2 regions of the Psychrobacillus sp. PGGUH221 genome follow, and region 1 is predicted to be linked to the other one. Evidence: a T-box and tRNA genes for the amino acid it is inferred to sense, from the RefSeq annotation. Region 1 holds a T-box; the other holds one or more tRNA genes.
What was found. The T-box of region 1 lies ahead of ileS (isoleucine--tRNA ligase). A T-box ahead of a tRNA ligase gene usually reads a tRNA of that ligase, here a tRNA-Ile.
Positions count from the first base shown of each region.

Region 2: it encodes a tRNA-Ile, which carries the amino acid that the T-box ahead of ileS (isoleucine--tRNA ligase) is inferred to sense. The anticodon was not compared.

Region 1 is NZ_JAQMHQ010000003.1:156,808-164,355, forward strand. Features, by position in the region: gene PGC35_RS06655 (histidine phosphatase family protein) at 1-430, shown strand, start outside; gene fosB (metallothiol transferase FosB) at 427-849, shown strand; gene PGC35_RS06665 (HAD family hydrolase) at 879-1,547, shown strand; gene PGC35_RS06670 (aspartate/glutamate racemase family protein) at 1,544-2,206, shown strand; gene PGC35_RS06675 (GNAT family N-acetyltransferase) at 2,224-2,514, shown strand; gene PGC35_RS06680 (YvrJ family protein) at 2,741-2,905, opposite strand; gene PGC35_RS06685 (tetratricopeptide repeat protein) at 3,348-4,652, shown strand; gene PGC35_RS06690 (hypothetical protein) at 4,654-4,785, shown strand; T-box leader at 5,219-5,461, shown strand; gene ileS (isoleucine--tRNA ligase) at 5,515-7,548, shown strand, end outside.
Region 2 is NZ_JAQMHQ010000007.1:276-7,823, forward strand. Features, by position in the region: rRNA gene rrf (5S ribosomal RNA) at 1-51, shown strand, start outside; tRNA gene PGC35_RS12470 (tRNA-Val) at 96-171, shown strand; tRNA gene PGC35_RS12475 (tRNA-Thr) at 183-258, shown strand; tRNA gene PGC35_RS12480 (tRNA-Lys) at 265-337, shown strand; tRNA gene PGC35_RS12485 (tRNA-Leu) at 362-446, shown strand; tRNA gene PGC35_RS12490 (tRNA-Gly) at 464-538, shown strand; tRNA gene PGC35_RS12495 (tRNA-Leu) at 554-642, shown strand; tRNA gene PGC35_RS12500 (tRNA-Arg) at 663-739, shown strand; tRNA gene PGC35_RS12505 (tRNA-Pro) at 746-822, shown strand; tRNA gene PGC35_RS12510 (tRNA-Ala) at 837-912, shown strand; tRNA gene PGC35_RS12515 (tRNA-Met) at 936-1,009, shown strand; tRNA gene PGC35_RS12520 (tRNA-Ile) at 1,016-1,092, shown strand; tRNA gene PGC35_RS12525 (tRNA-Ser) at 1,103-1,195, shown strand; tRNA gene PGC35_RS12530 (tRNA-Met) at 1,379-1,455, shown strand; tRNA gene PGC35_RS12535 (tRNA-Asp) at 1,459-1,534, shown strand; tRNA gene PGC35_RS12540 (tRNA-Phe) at 1,803-1,878, shown strand; tRNA gene PGC35_RS12545 (tRNA-Gly) at 1,885-1,958, shown strand; tRNA gene PGC35_RS12550 (tRNA-Ile) at 1,964-2,040, shown strand; tRNA gene PGC35_RS12555 (tRNA-Asn) at 2,045-2,119, shown strand; tRNA gene PGC35_RS12560 (tRNA-Ser) at 2,126-2,216, shown strand; tRNA gene PGC35_RS12565 (tRNA-Glu) at 2,224-2,295, shown strand; gene PGC35_RS12570 (1,4-dihydroxy-2-naphthoate polyprenyltransferase) at 2,486-3,397, opposite strand; gene PGC35_RS12575 (isochorismate synthase) at 3,552-4,913, shown strand; gene menD (2-succinyl-5-enolpyruvyl-6-hydroxy-3-cyclohexene-1-carboxylic-acid synthase) at 4,906-6,618, shown strand; gene menH (2-succinyl-6-hydroxy-2,4-cyclohexadiene-1-carboxylate synthase) at 6,606-7,427, shown strand; gene menB (1,4-dihydroxy-2-naphthoyl-CoA synthase) at 7,430-7,548, shown strand, end outside.

The DNA.
Region 1 (7,548 bases):
TGGCTGTAACATTGAGATTAAGAAAGATTTTAGAGAACGAACTTTGTCTTTACTTCCTGTAGAAGATTTTAATAAAGCTATATCAAAAGTATGGTCAAACCCTGATTTCTTTTTTGATGGTGGTGAGTCGAATAAAAAAGCACAACAACGAGGGATTACAGCAACCATGCAAGTTCTAGATGAATACAAAGGAAAAAATGTTGTTATTGGTACACATGGTAACATCATGGTTTTGATCATGAACTTCTTTAATCAGCAATATGATGTTCATTTTTGGGAGATGCTCGCTATGCCAGACATATATAGGCTATCTTTTTATGAGAATCACTTAATAGAAGTTAGAAGAATAGATGAGAATAAAAAGAACTCGTTAAATACCGGATACACCATATATAAACCTATAGAAATTAGTAACGAGGGTAAGAAGTGAAGATTAAAGGCTTAAATCATTTTTTATTTTCAGTATCCGATTTAGAGCAATCAATCAAATTTTATCAAGATGTATTTGATGCAAGGCTACTGGTGAAAGGAAAAAGTACCGCTTATTTTGATTTAAGTGGAATGTGGCTTGCATTAAATGAAGAAAGAAACATATCACGAAATGAAATTAATGAGTCCTATACACATATTGCTTTTACAATAGAGGAAGCCGACTTTGAAAATACACACGTTAGATTAATGGAGTTGGGAGTAAATATACTTGTAGGAAGAGAAAGAGACAAAAGAGACAAGAAGTCTATTTACTTCACTGATCTAGACGGACATAAATTCGAATTTCATACTGGTACATTACAAGACAGACTTGATTACTATAGACTTGAAAAAAAGCATATGGAATTTAATGATTAAATAATATAAACCATAAGGGGAATCTTAAAATGAAAGCCATTATTTTTGATTTTGACGGAACGCTAGCGAATACATTGCCAATTTGTTACTACTCTTTTCAGAGTGTTTTCAAAGAGTTTGATAATAAAGAATTATCTTCAGAAGAAATTAAAGCTATGTTTGGTCCTTCTGAGACTGGAATCATTAGAGAAAACCTTATAAATCATAACAAAGAGAAGGCAATTGAGAAGTTTTATGAAAGCTATTTAGAAAAACATCACCATTTTGTAGAAAGTAACTTAGAAATAGAAGATTTACTAACTTATATAAAAGGATTGGGTATAAAGCTTGGAATCGTTACAGGTAAAGCAAAGAGAAGTTTAGATATTTCTTTAAAAGCGCTCCAAATGGAGGAACTATTCGATGTAATAATAACAGGAGATGATGTACAATTCCCAAAGCCTCATCCAGAAGGAGTAAATAAGGCATTGTCTATTCTAAACGTTCAAAAAGAGGAAGCGGTATTTATCGGAGATAGCGAGGCTGATATTTTAGCAGGCGTTCAAGCAGGAATTTTTACAATTGGAGTACAATGGTTAGAAAATTATCAAGCAGATGATTTTATTACAAAACCAAATCAGATATTCACTAAAATTATGGATTTCAAACATTCTCTCAAGAATCTAAATTACAGCATGTATTCAGGAGAGCTAAAATGAAATTAGCATGTTTACACGCACATCATTCAAATATCGAATATATAGAATCTGCTTTAGTGTCTTATGAAATAGAACTAGTTCATTTTGTAGACCCTGGTCTTGTGAATAGGGTTACTCATGATACTAGTTTCTGTATTTCAGATGCTCAACAAAAAGTTAAGGAACAAATAGAATGGATTTCAAAAAGTAACGTAGATGCAATACTTATAACTTGTACTAACTACGTTGCATTGCTTAATGAGGCTGATCATTTATTATCCATACCAATTATCAAAATCGATGAACCTTTTTTCGAAGTAATAGCTTCAATTGATGAACCACAAGTTATTCTGTTTACTAATCCTGCAACTGTCGAAGGTACTTTGGATAGATTAAATAATTATTTAAGTGATCGTCACAAGAATATAGAGATGGATGTTGTCATAATTGAAGATTCATTTGAACTACTTATGCAGGGTCTAAGTGAGAAATACTATGAAGCAATATCTAAATGCATACATAAATTATTGGAAGCGGAAAATAAAATTATTTCAGTTGCCCAATTATCGATGGTGAATGCTTCTATTCAAGTGGAGAAGGAGACCTCTATTACTATTATTAATCCGCTTCATACTTTAATAGATTCATTGGCTATTCAGTTAAATCTTAAGCATAAATGAGAAGAGCAAGAATCAACATGCAAAAGTTGATTCTTGCTCCATTTTCATTTGAACAATGGAAGATGAAAGTATCATTTGGATTGTACGTTAGTGTGTATTCAGGTGTATGGGAGGTCAGTATTTATATATATCCAAATGCAAAGGGGAAAGGGATCGGTAATTTACTACTGCAAGCACTAACCAAAAAGTCGGAAGTAGCCGGTTATTGGACTTTGCAAGCTGCGATCTTCCATGAAAATAATACAGGAAAAATGGTCGTGAGAGGATTGCAAAAGGGAATGGAATATGGAGGGATAATCTTTTTTTAGAAAGAAGGAGTGTTACAGTTGGTGTAGATCTATTATTGACATGAAAAAAGTAATCCATGTCTGAGTTATCACTCGTGATGGATTACTTTTCACTACTGTCGATCTTCATAAAAGAGTATCGTTGGTCCAGAGTGAAAATAAGCTAAACTGCCGTATGAAAAAAGTAGTTTATTTTAAAAAAATTTATTTAATCAACAGGATATCAGTTTTCGTCCATGTTACACCATCACTTTCTTTTTTCAATACTATTGTTAACAACATTTGCTATATTGTGAATGGTATTTTCAAGAGACTCTATTTTATTCTCAAATCGGTGTAATAAATAAATAGTGACTACAATGGGAAATCCGAAGTTGCCAATTAATTGTACGATGTTTCCCTCCCCAATCATGAGTATCCTCCTTTCTTTATTTTATTTCACCATTCTTCTAACTACATGATATACCTGTTGAGAAATACATTATCATCATGACAAACTGACTTGTCCGAAAAAAATAATACTTCTAACTACCTCAAATACCTTTCATTGATAAAATAATAAATCTTTATTAGATTATACTAATTTTTTCGTATTTTTAGAATAATTATAAGTTGGGAAATAACCTTTTTTTTCCTGGATTATTACTACTAAAATCAAACAAATTTCATGTAATAATGAAATATTACTATTTTGTAATAAAAATTGGATATTGAAATCGCCTATATTCAACAATCTTCTACCTATTAATATGAATTTCTACAATGAAATAGTCGTTTTGAGTCGAGCGATTAAGAAAGGATATTTATTTTATTTCAAGAATTAGTACATTACTAATTCATAAGGGGTGAAGAAAATGAGTAGTATAGGTCATATAATAAAATCAGAAAGAATAAACCAAAGTATGAAACAAAACACATTGGCCAAGGGAATCTGCTCTACATCCTATTTAAGCAAAATTGAAAATAATACAACAGTTCCAAGTGACGAAGTTATAAGGCTTTTACTCAAAAGGCTTAAAATAGAAATAGATCAAGTTTCAAGTGAAGAAGAAAATAAGGTAATTGCATTGTTATTTGAGCTGTATGAAACTGGCATTTTGAGCAGGGATAAAAATTTAATAAGAACATCCTTGAAAGAGTTTACGAAAAGAAAGCATTACTTCTTACAATTAAATAATTTCTATAGTTATCACCTATTTATGTTTCGTCTCCAGTTAATTTTAAACGAAGAGGAAGATAACCTTCAAACGACCTACAACGTTCTTGTGAAAATAAAAGATGATTTAGACGATAAACAAAAGTTTGTTATGAATCTTAATCTTGGACTGTATTATTATTTGGATGGAAATTATCAAAAGGCATTAAATCAATTGGAAAAATCATTAAAATTCGTAAATAAGGAAACAAATGAAGAATGGGAGATCGCTGATTACTATAATGTACTAAGCTTAACGTACTTTAAATGCAATGAATTTTTTAACGCAATAAACTATGCTTCTAAATCTTTGGTCTACTATAAGGACAATCTCTTGTTCGAAAGAGCAATTGATAATTTCATCGTTATAGGAATTTCACATAAAAGAATGAGGAAATATGAAGAAGCAGAAAAGAATTATAATTTTGCTGGAAAGCTAGCAATAGATTATAAACTTATACACTATGAGGGGGTGATTTATCAAAATCTAGGTTCATTACACGCTATTCAGGGGAGTCATGAAAAAGCCATTGAGTTCTATGAGCGTAGTTTGAGATCCAAGGAAAAAATATGTAATACAGAAAGATACCTAATAACTATTCTTTCCATTATTAAAGAGTATTCAAAGCAAGCGGATCATGAACAAGTTCTAAACTGGTGTCAAAAAGGCTTAGAAAGGATAGAGGTGGGAAAAAATTCTAGCAATGAAAATATTTCATATTATTTTCATATAGAAATATATAGAACTTTCCATAGTTTATCCGAAGAACTTGAACTGGTACTAAAAGAAGCTATCCATCATTTTGAAAATATCCAAGATGATCGACATGTTCAAAAGTATTCTATTTTATTAGCAAATTACTATTTTAAACAAAATAAATTTAAAGCAGCTGGTTTATATTATCAAAAATCAAATCAGATTTTATTTAAAGAAAAATTTATTAATAAATGGGAGGATTTATAAATTGAAAAAGAGAATTGTATTTTTAGCCCTTTCTAGCATGGCCATCTTAGCTTTGAGCTTTACAATTAATTCAAAACAGATGGTCGAAGAAGAAACTCCAAGACCAACAACTATAGAAAATTCGTATATTTGAAAATTTTACAAGTGAAGAGATTTTGAGTACTGAAACGTGACACTCATTAGCTTGAAGGAGACATTGAATAGATTCTTCCTCTTGGCTCCAACAAACTTATGAGTGTCTTGTTAGTTTTAACCATATTACATAAATTGGGTTCATCTTTATGTAAAATTAGTGAGAATCGGATGGTTCCCATGGAAAATCGGGTGGTTCAACTGATTAATCGGTTGGATCTTTCAAATAATCGGGTGGCTATATACTAAAATCGGATGGTTTCATCAGAGTTTTCTATTGAAAATGATGAATGGACAGATTTTTTGATTTATTTTCAAAATAATACTGGAGTAGATAAAGTTAGAAAATAATTTGAGTAACTGGAACAAATTAAGCATATATTAAATTGACAGAACAATTTGATGTATGTTAAATTTATCCACAATAAAACCATACAAATTCGTTGATGAGAAAAAGTAGTTGTTGAAACTGTTCCAAAGAGAGCCGGCAAATGCTGAAAGTCGGTGTTCAGTTCATAGATGAAAATCCTCTCTGAGAAGTCGAGCTGAAAATGAGTAAGTGAGACCGGGTGTCTACCGTTAAAAGGAACACGTATGATTGTACGTGGCTAAGTGCTATTGTGTAACGAGAGTTCCAATAGAATTAGGGTGGTATCACGGTTAAACCCGTCCCTTTATACAGGGACGGGTTTTTTGTATGTTTTATTAATAAAAATAGGAGTGATATCGAATGGTTAAATCGAACGAAAAAGAAACTGTTCTACAAAGAGAAGCACGGATTCGAGCGCAATGGTTGAAAGGTGAAACCTTTAAGAAATCCATTGAGTACAGAGAAGATAGCCCGTCTTTTGTCTTTTATGAAGGACCACCTACTGCTAATGGCTTACCTCATGTAGGTCATGCATTAGGTCGGACAATTAAAGATGTCGTTGCAAGGTATAAAACAATGACAGGATATCAAGTAATACGTAAAGCTGGTTGGGATACACATGGTTTACCAGTCGAGCTTGGAGTAGAAAAGCAATTAGGCATTTCTGGGAAAAGCGAGATTGAAAAGTATGGTGTAGAGGCTTTTATTGAAAAGTGTAAAGAAAGTGTATTTACTTATGAAAAGCAGTGGCGAAATTTTACTGAACAGCTGGGTTATTGGGTAAATATGGATGACCCATATTTAACATTAAGTAACACTTATATTGAAAGTGAATGGAACATACTAGGTACAATTCATCAAAAAGGATTACTTCAGAAGGGTCATAGGGTTTCTCCATACTGTCCTAGTTGTCAAACTTCTCTTAGCTCACATGAGGTATCACAAGGTTATAAGACTGTGAAAGACTTATCTGCTACCGCAAAATTTAAAATAACAGATCGAGAAAATGAATATTTTCTAGGATGGACAACGACTCCTTGGACATTACCAGCAAATGTTGCTTTGGCAGTTAACCCTTCGATGAAATACGTTAGAGCAAAACAAGGGCAAAACATATATATTGTTGCGGAAGCTTTAGCTAGCACTGTATTAACAAAAGATTTTGAGATACTTTCTATTCATTTTGGGGAAGATTTAAAAGATATTTCTTATATACCTCTATTTAATTTTGTTGATGTGGAAAAAGGACATAAAGTGGTATTGGCTGATTATGTATCATCAGAAAGTGGAACAGGCATCGTTCATATTGCTCCAGCTTACGGAGAAGAGGATTATAAAGTAGTGAAAGAAAACGAATTATCCTTCATCAATGTTGTAGATGAAAAAGGAATGTATACTTCTGATGTAAAAGGTTTTGAAGGAAGGTTTGTAAAAGATTGTGATGTGGATATTGTTCGTAATCTTGCGGAAAGAGAATTACTTTTCAATAAAGAAAAATACGAACACAGTTATCCGCATTGCTGGCGTTGTGATTCGCCTCTTTTGTATTATGCAAGTGAAAGCTGGTTTATCAAAACAACAGCTCTAAAAGATCAATTTTTACGTAATAATGAAGGTGTCACTTGGCACCCAGAGCATATTAAACATGGCAGGTTTGGAAACTTTTTAGAGCAGATGGTAGACTGGAACATCAGTCGAAAACGCTATTGGGGAACACCTCTGAATATTTGGGAATGTGAGGAATGTAAGCATGAAATTGCACCCAAAAGTATTGAAGAATTAAAACTTCTCTCAATACAGCCTTTTGATTACATTGAATTGCACAAACCATATGTAGATAACATAAAGTTGAATTGTGTAAGTTGTAACGGCACGATGATTAGAACACCTGAAGTAATTGATGTTTGGTTTGATAGTGGTTCAATGCCATTTGCACAATATCACTATCCCTTTGAAAATAAAGAGTTATTTGAAAAACAATTTCCTGCAGACGTAGTTATTGAAGGAATCGATCAAACTCGAGGGTGGTTTTACAGCTTACTCGCCGTATCCACTTTATTTACGGGAAAAGCACCTTATAAACGTGTAATTTCTACAGGTCATATTTTAGATGAAAATGGACAAAAAATGTCTAAAAGTAAAGGGAATGCACTAGATCCAGTAGAGTTAATTCAAAAATACGGAGCAGATGCATTAAGATGGGCGTTATTAGTTGACAGTGCACCATGGAATACTAAACGTTTTTCAGAACGGATTGTACAAGAGGCTAAATCCAAATTAGTCGATACATTAGATAATGTGCATAGTTTCTATTCTTTATATACTAATTTGGATAACTATAGTCCAGATGAGCAATATGAAGTAAAAAATAACAAATTGGATGAATGGATATTA
Region 2 (7,548 bases), on a different contig from region 1:
CGCCGATGGTAGTTGGGGGTCTCCCCCTGTGAGAGTAGGACGTCGCTGGGCTTGCAATAAAAATACATAAGTATTTAACAATTGTATATTACCCAGGAGGATTAGCTCAGCTGGGAGAGCATCTGCCTTACAAGCAGAGGGTCGGCGGTTCGAGCCCGTCATCCTCCACCATATTATTCTTCGCCGGAGTAGCTCAACTGGTAGAGCAACTGACTTGTAATCAGTAGGTTGAGGGTTCAAGTCCTTTCTCCGGCACCATTTTTAGAGCCATTAGCTCAGTTGGTAGAGCATCTGACTTTTAATCAGAGGGTCGTAGGTTCGAATCCTACATGGCTCATCACTTTTTAAGTGAATTATGCATGCGGGTGTGGCGGAACTGGCAGACGCACTAGACTTAGGATCTAGCGCCGCAAGGCGTGGGGGTTCGACTCCCTTCACCCGCACCATTTAATTTAATAACCGAGCGGAAGTAGTTCAGTGGTAGAACACCACCTTGCCAAGGTGGGGGTCGCGAGTTCGAACCTCGTCTTCCGCTCCATAGATTCATTTAAGTGCCGGGGTGGCGGAACTGGCAGACGCACAGGACTTAAAATCCTGCGGTAGGTGACTATCGTACCGGTTCGATTCCGGTCCTCGGCACCACTTTTATGAAAAAGATACATGCGCCCGTAGCTCAATTGGATAGAGCGTCTGACTACGGATCAGAAGGTTGTGGGTTCGACTCCTGCCGGGCGCGCCATATAGACGGGAAGTAGCTCAGCTTGGTAGAGCACTTGGTTTGGGACCAAGGGGTCGCAGGTTCGAATCCTGTCTTCCCGACCAGTATTTATTAGTATGGGGCCTTAGCTCAGCTGGGAGAGCGCCTGCCTTGCACGCAGGAGGTCAGCGGTTCGATCCCGCTAGGCTCCACCATATTATAAAAGATTTAAAAACTTGGCGGCGTAGCTCAGCTGGCTAGAGCATTCGGTTCATACCCGAAAGGTCGTGGGTTCGACTCCCTCTGCCGCCATCTTAAGGACCTTTAGCTCAGTTGGTTAGAGCAGACGGCTCATAACCGTCCGGTCGCAGGTTCGAGTCCTGCAAGGTCCACCAACAATATTTCGGAGGAATACCCAAGTCTGGCTGAAGGGATCGGTCTTGAAAACCGACAGGCGGGTCAAACCGCGCGGGGGTTCGAATCCCTCTTCCTCCTCCATTTCCAAATTGTTGATGAAAGAATTAATTTCTTCATTCTACAAAACTTAATATATATTATTATCGCGGGGTGGAGCAAATCGTCACACGAAGATGACGATTAACACCGATGCAGACGAAGTCGAAGCAGGTGTCCTACTTTCTTCAGGCGTAGTATTATTAAGGATAGCAAGTATATTATTATCGCGGGGTGGAGCAGTTCGGTAGCTCGTCGGGCTCATAACCCGAAGGTCACAGGTTCAAATCCTGTCCCCGCAACCAAATGGTCCCGTGGTGTAGCGGTTAACATGCCTGCCTGTCACGCAGGAGATCGCCGGTTCGATCCCGGTCGGGACCGCCATTTATTATTTAATAAATTAGAGATTTAGGGTAAGCAAGCAAATCGAGGAAGCAATCGAGTGAAAGAAGGAGCGTACTAAAGTACGTGACTGAATGAGTGAGTGAAGCTGACAAAGAGTTGCGCAACTTAGCATAAATCGATTAGAGATTTGGAATAAGCAAGTAGGTCGAGGAAGCAATTGAGTGAAGAAAGGCGCGTACTAAAGTACGTAACTGACTGAACGAATGCAGCTGACGAAGAGATACGTAGCTTAGTGCAAATCGAAGAAGGCTCAGTAGCTCAGTCGGTAGAGCAAAGGACTGAAAATCCTTGTGTCGGCGGTTCGATTCCGTCCTGAGCCACCATTTAATGCGGGTGTAGTTTAGTGGTAAAACCTCAGCCTTCCAAGCTGATGATGAGAGTTCGATTCTCTTCACCCGCTCCAATAATGGGCCTATAGCTCAGCTGGTTAGAGCGCACGCCTGATAAGCGTGAGGTCGATGGTTCGAGTCCATTTAGGCCCACCATTATTCCGAAGTAGCTCAGTGGTAGAGCAATCGGCTGTTAACCGATCGGTCGTAGGTTCGAGTCCTACCTTCGGAGCCATCATATGGGGAAGTACTCAAGTGGCTGAAGAGGCGCCCCTGCTAAGGGTGTAGGTCGGGCAACCGGCGCGAGGGTTCAAATCCCTCCTTCTCCGCCATATGTTTGGCCCCTTGGTCAAGCGGTTAAGACACCGCCCTTTCACGGCGGTAACACGGGTTCGAATCCCGTAGGGGTCATATTAAAAAGCATGTTTCCAATTCGGAAGCATGCTTTTTTTTGTATATTTTTGTTTAATAACTATTTCTTTATTCTTTTCTAACTTACACAAAAGAAAATAGGATTCATTTATATCCTTTTTAATTATTTTGTAGTGGGCAATAAAAAAGCAAGGAAGTGTATAAACTTCCTTGCCTATTTTTGTTTTGCTTAGATGAAATAACCTATTAATAAGCCAATTCCAAGTAAGAAAACAAAAATTGTATTTGTAAGTGCTGTATCTTTCATTGCTAAACCAACTTCAAGTGGGTTTTCTTTCTCTCTAAAAAGTTTTATGGCATGTATCGGTTTCTTCAAACTTAATAGGACTAAAAAAGCCCAAGGAGTAACATCTTGTAAAATAACTAACACAACAATCCAAAGGTAGGACACAAGAAAGAAAGATGTTAAAATAGTAATCGCATTTTTTCTTCCTACGAGGATAGCCATTGTTTTTCTGCCACCTTTTTTGTCTTCAACAATATCTCGAATATTGTTAGATAGCATAATTGCAGCTACAAGCAATGCACTTGGTATCGATAATAGGATCGCAGAGTTTGGTACAGAACCTACTTGAATGAAAGTAGATATTAGCACTATTAGCATTCCCATAACAATACCACTAAAAAGTTCTCCAAATGGGGTGTACGCTATCGGATAAGGTCCGCCAGTATATAAATATCCAATTAGCATACTGATTCCACCAACGACTAGTAACATCCAGGAAGATTCGTAGCATATATATATACCTAGTAAAGCTGCAAGTCCATATAACATTAATGCAAGTTGCAAAACAGTTTTAGGCTTTACACCATTTCGAACAATTGCTCCTCCAATCCCGATGGATTCCTCACTGTCTAATCCTCGTACAAAATCATAATATTCGTTAAACATATTGGTAGCAGCCTGTATAAAAAGACAAGCGAATAACATTGCTAAAAAAATAAGCCAGTTAATATTTGTGTAATAAAGTGCAATCATCGTTCCTAAAAATACAGGAGCAAATGAAGCTGTTAATGTATGGGGTCTTGTTAATTTCCACCAAATTCGCCAACCTCTATCGGCTTGAAGTTCATGAGACATAGGTTTTTCTCTCCTTTTAAAGAATCAACCTCAATTTTAGCATATATTCATTGCTAAATGTGTGCCGAAAACGGTAGAAAGTTGTATGATTAAGGGTAGAGTAATTTAATAGATAATGAATGCATCATAAGGTTATTTAACGGAGGTAATATTTATGCCGAACACCACCGGTCAACAGAAAACAACATTACGTTTTTATACAGAAACTATCGAAGTATCAAGATTGTCAGCTCATGCTTTTTTCGAGGCGGGAGATGAAAGCTATAAAGGAAAGCGATTTTTCTGGCAAAATAAAGAGAAGTCTTTTACATTAGTCGGTTTAGGACATGCTCATATACTTACTAATGAACTAGAAGATACTAGATATACGGATATCGCTACTAAATGGAAAGAGTTATGTGAGACTTCATTAAAAGAGAAAATTGACGTTTCTCCTATTCTATTTGGTGCTTTCTCTTTTGATCCTAAAAATAACATTTCATCTGAGTGGGATACATTCCCATCTAGTTTTTTTGCTGTTCCAACATTTCAGCTTGTAATTAAAAATGAACAAGCATTTGTTAGTGTTCATTATATTACAGAGGAAGAAGATAGTATGGAGCCGTTTGAGCGATTACGGATGGAACGTGATGCTTTGATTCATACTGCACAGGTAAAAGAACTAAAAGTTCATGAAAAACCTCATTTAATTGGACGTGAAGACCGATTAAAAAATGAATATTTGCAAGCTGTAGAGAAAGTAACAAATCAAATTCGGAACAACGAAGTTAATAAGGTAGTAATAGGTCGTTCTCTAAAGCTTACCTTTGATAAAAACTTCTCCTCTTCCACAGCAATTTATAATGCATCATTAGAGCAACCGGAAAGTTATTTATTTGGCTTAGAGAAGGATGATAAAATCTTTTTAGGAGCTACACCAGAGAGATTAGTAAAAGTAGAAAGCGGCCACGTATTATCAGCAGGACTTGCTGGTTCTGTTAGACGTGGTAAAAATTCGATGGAAGACAAACAACTAGGCGAAGGCTTATTGGCAGATAGCAAAAACCTTGGAGAACATCAATTTGTTGTTGAGATGATTCGAAAAGTGTTTAATCAATATTGTGAAGATGTTAGGATTCCATCAAGGCCAAAATTAATGAAAATTAGAGATATACAGCACTTATTTACTCCAATTGAAGGGAAAGTAAAAAAAGGAGTATCCCTATTTGAATTTGTTGAGGCGTTGCATCCTACACCTGCATTAGGTGGGGAACCTCGAAAAGAGGCAGTAGAAATTATTAGAGAAGCGGAAAAGATGAATCGTGGTTATTACGCAGCACCTATTGGATGGATCAATACAGATGGTGATGGAGAATTCGCGGTTGGTATCCGATCAGCATTAATAGAAAATGATCAGGCATATCTATTTGCAGGCGGTGGAATTGTTGCAGAGTCATCTTCTATAGAGGAATTTGAAGAAACTCGTGTGAAGTTTCGACCAATGCTTCGAACACTTGGAGGAAACATGAATGAATAACAGCAACTATTTAACAGCTTATGTAAATCATTTTGTAGAAACAGTGAAACAGTCGGGTGTTAAAGACGTTGTTATTTGTCCCGGCTCTAGATCAACTCCGTTGGCATATGGCTTTGCGAAAAGTGAAGGATTTGAGTTCTATCGTCAAATTGATGAAAGATCTGCTGCATTCTTTGCTTTAGGAATTGCAAAAGCAAAGAAATCCCCAGTCGTATTACTTTGCACATCGGGAACTGCAGCAGCGAACTTCTTTCCAGCAATTGTGGAAGCTTATTATGCACGAATCCCTTTGTTAGTTATTACAGCTGACAGACCACATGAATTAAGAGAAGTTGGTGCTCCTCAAGCGATTGATCAAATCCATTTGTTTGGAAAGCATGTGAAATGGACAGTTGACTTTCCGATACCAGAGGCAGATGAAGAAAGTTTGCCCTTTATCGAACGTCATATTCAACGGGCGATTACTACTTCAAAAGCTTTTCCGATGGGTCCCGTGCATATTAATGTTCCATTTCGTGAGCCACTACTGATTAATATGGAGCAGCAACAACCCTTAACTCAGATTAGTCAGTCCGAGGTGGGGCAGCTTGTCCCTAGTCAACAATTTATTTCTTGGTATAAAGACCAGTTGCAAAAAGAAGACAAAGGATTATTCATTGTTGGTGATTCACTTCCAACAACCGAAGGATTTTGGGAATTTGCTAGAACAGTTCAATGGCCAGTTTTAGCAGATCCGTTATCTAATTTAAGAAGTTCAGTTCCAGAGGATTGTATGCATTTATGTATCGATCAATATGATGCGCTATTAAAGGATAATTCCTTTAAAAAATACGCGGCACCAAATATAGTCATTCGTTTTGGTGCACAGCCTGTTTCAAAACCATTGACACAATTTTTAAAGGCATGTAAACCAAACGTATTCATCGCAGTAGATGAAAGTTCTGTTTTCCGCGACTCCCTACATATTGTGACACAGCATGTGCAAGTCGGTGCAGCTACCTTATGGAATCCAATTGAAGAAAAACAAGCTTCTACTTACTTAAAAGATTGGTCAAAAGCAAATGACATTGCAACAAAACATGTACAAGCTTATTTGGAAACAGAAGAAGACGAAGGTGCACTCGCTGCCACATTGTTTGAAGTATTATCAGATGGCGATTTTTTATTTGCAAGTAGTAGCATGCCAATTCGAGATGTAGATACCTTTTACAATAAAACAACGAAGGATATTCAAATATATGCAAATAGAGGGACTAACGGGATAGACGGTGTAGTTTCTACTGCTTTAGGGGTATATGCAGCTACTAAACGTCCTGGATATTTGCTAATTGGCGATTTAGCTTTTTTACATGATGTAAATGGGTTAATCGTAAGTAGGTTCCAAAAAACGGATCTAACTGTTGTAGTGATGAACAATGATGGGGGAGGTATTTTCTCTTATTTGCCACAATCAACAGAAACAAATTATTTTGAGCACTTATTTGGAACACCTACGGGTCTTAAATTTTCACATATTGCAGCTATGTATGATGCACAATATGATGCTGTACATACAAAAGAAGACTTCCATAAGGTGTTAAGTGAGCAAAAACGAAAAGATATTCGGATTATTGAAGTATTTACAAATCGTCAAGTGAATACAGAAACACACAGAAAGCTATGGACTGCTATTTCGAAGGAGTTAGACTCAGTTTGGAATTTATAAACTTAACTATACGAAATATTAGCATGCAAATAAAACGGTATAATTCGGGAGCAAAAAATAAGGTAGTTTTTCTTCATGGGTTTACTGGCTCTAGTGATACTTGGGAAGAAGTAATTACTTGTCTGCCAACATCTATGGACATCCTTACAGTTGACCTAATAGGTCACGGTCAAACATCAAAGCCAACTGATTTTGAACGCTATTATGTGGAAGAACAAATAGAGGACTTACACAGCCTATTTAAACAAATAAATTGGACTCATTTTACACTCGTTGGCTACTCTATGGGTGGTCGTTTAGCGCTTGCGTATGCAGCTAAATATCCAGTGTATAAATTGATACTTGAAAGTAGCTCACCAGGATTAGAATCTAAGGAAGAACGAATAAAAAGAAAGCAGGCAGATGAGATACTTGCGGAAAGAATAATAGATGAAGGAATTACTTCTTTTGTTGATTATTGGGAGAGTATTCCTTTGTTTCATTCGCAAAGGTCTTTGTCTCTTGGAAAAAAGAAGAAAATTCGCGAAGAGAGATTAGCAGGATCCAAAACAGGACTCTCGAATAGTTTAAGGGGATTTAGTACAGGAGTGCAGCCTTCCTATTGGAATAAGTTAAAAGAGCTGAAAACTCCAACGGTGCTGCTTACTGGAGAGTTTGATCAAAAGTTTTATGAAATAGCAAAAAAAATGCAAAAAATACTTCCAAATAGTGCACACAAGCAGGTTAATAAAGTTGGACATGCAATTCATGTGGAAAAACCTGAATTGTTTGCTACAATAGTAAAGGATATTATTTTAAAGGAGGAATAAAAATGACTCGTGAATGGACAACATTACATACATATGAAGACATTAAGTATGAATTCTATAATGGAATCGCTAAAGTGACGATCAATCGTCCTGAAGTACGAAATGCGTTTCGACCAAAAAC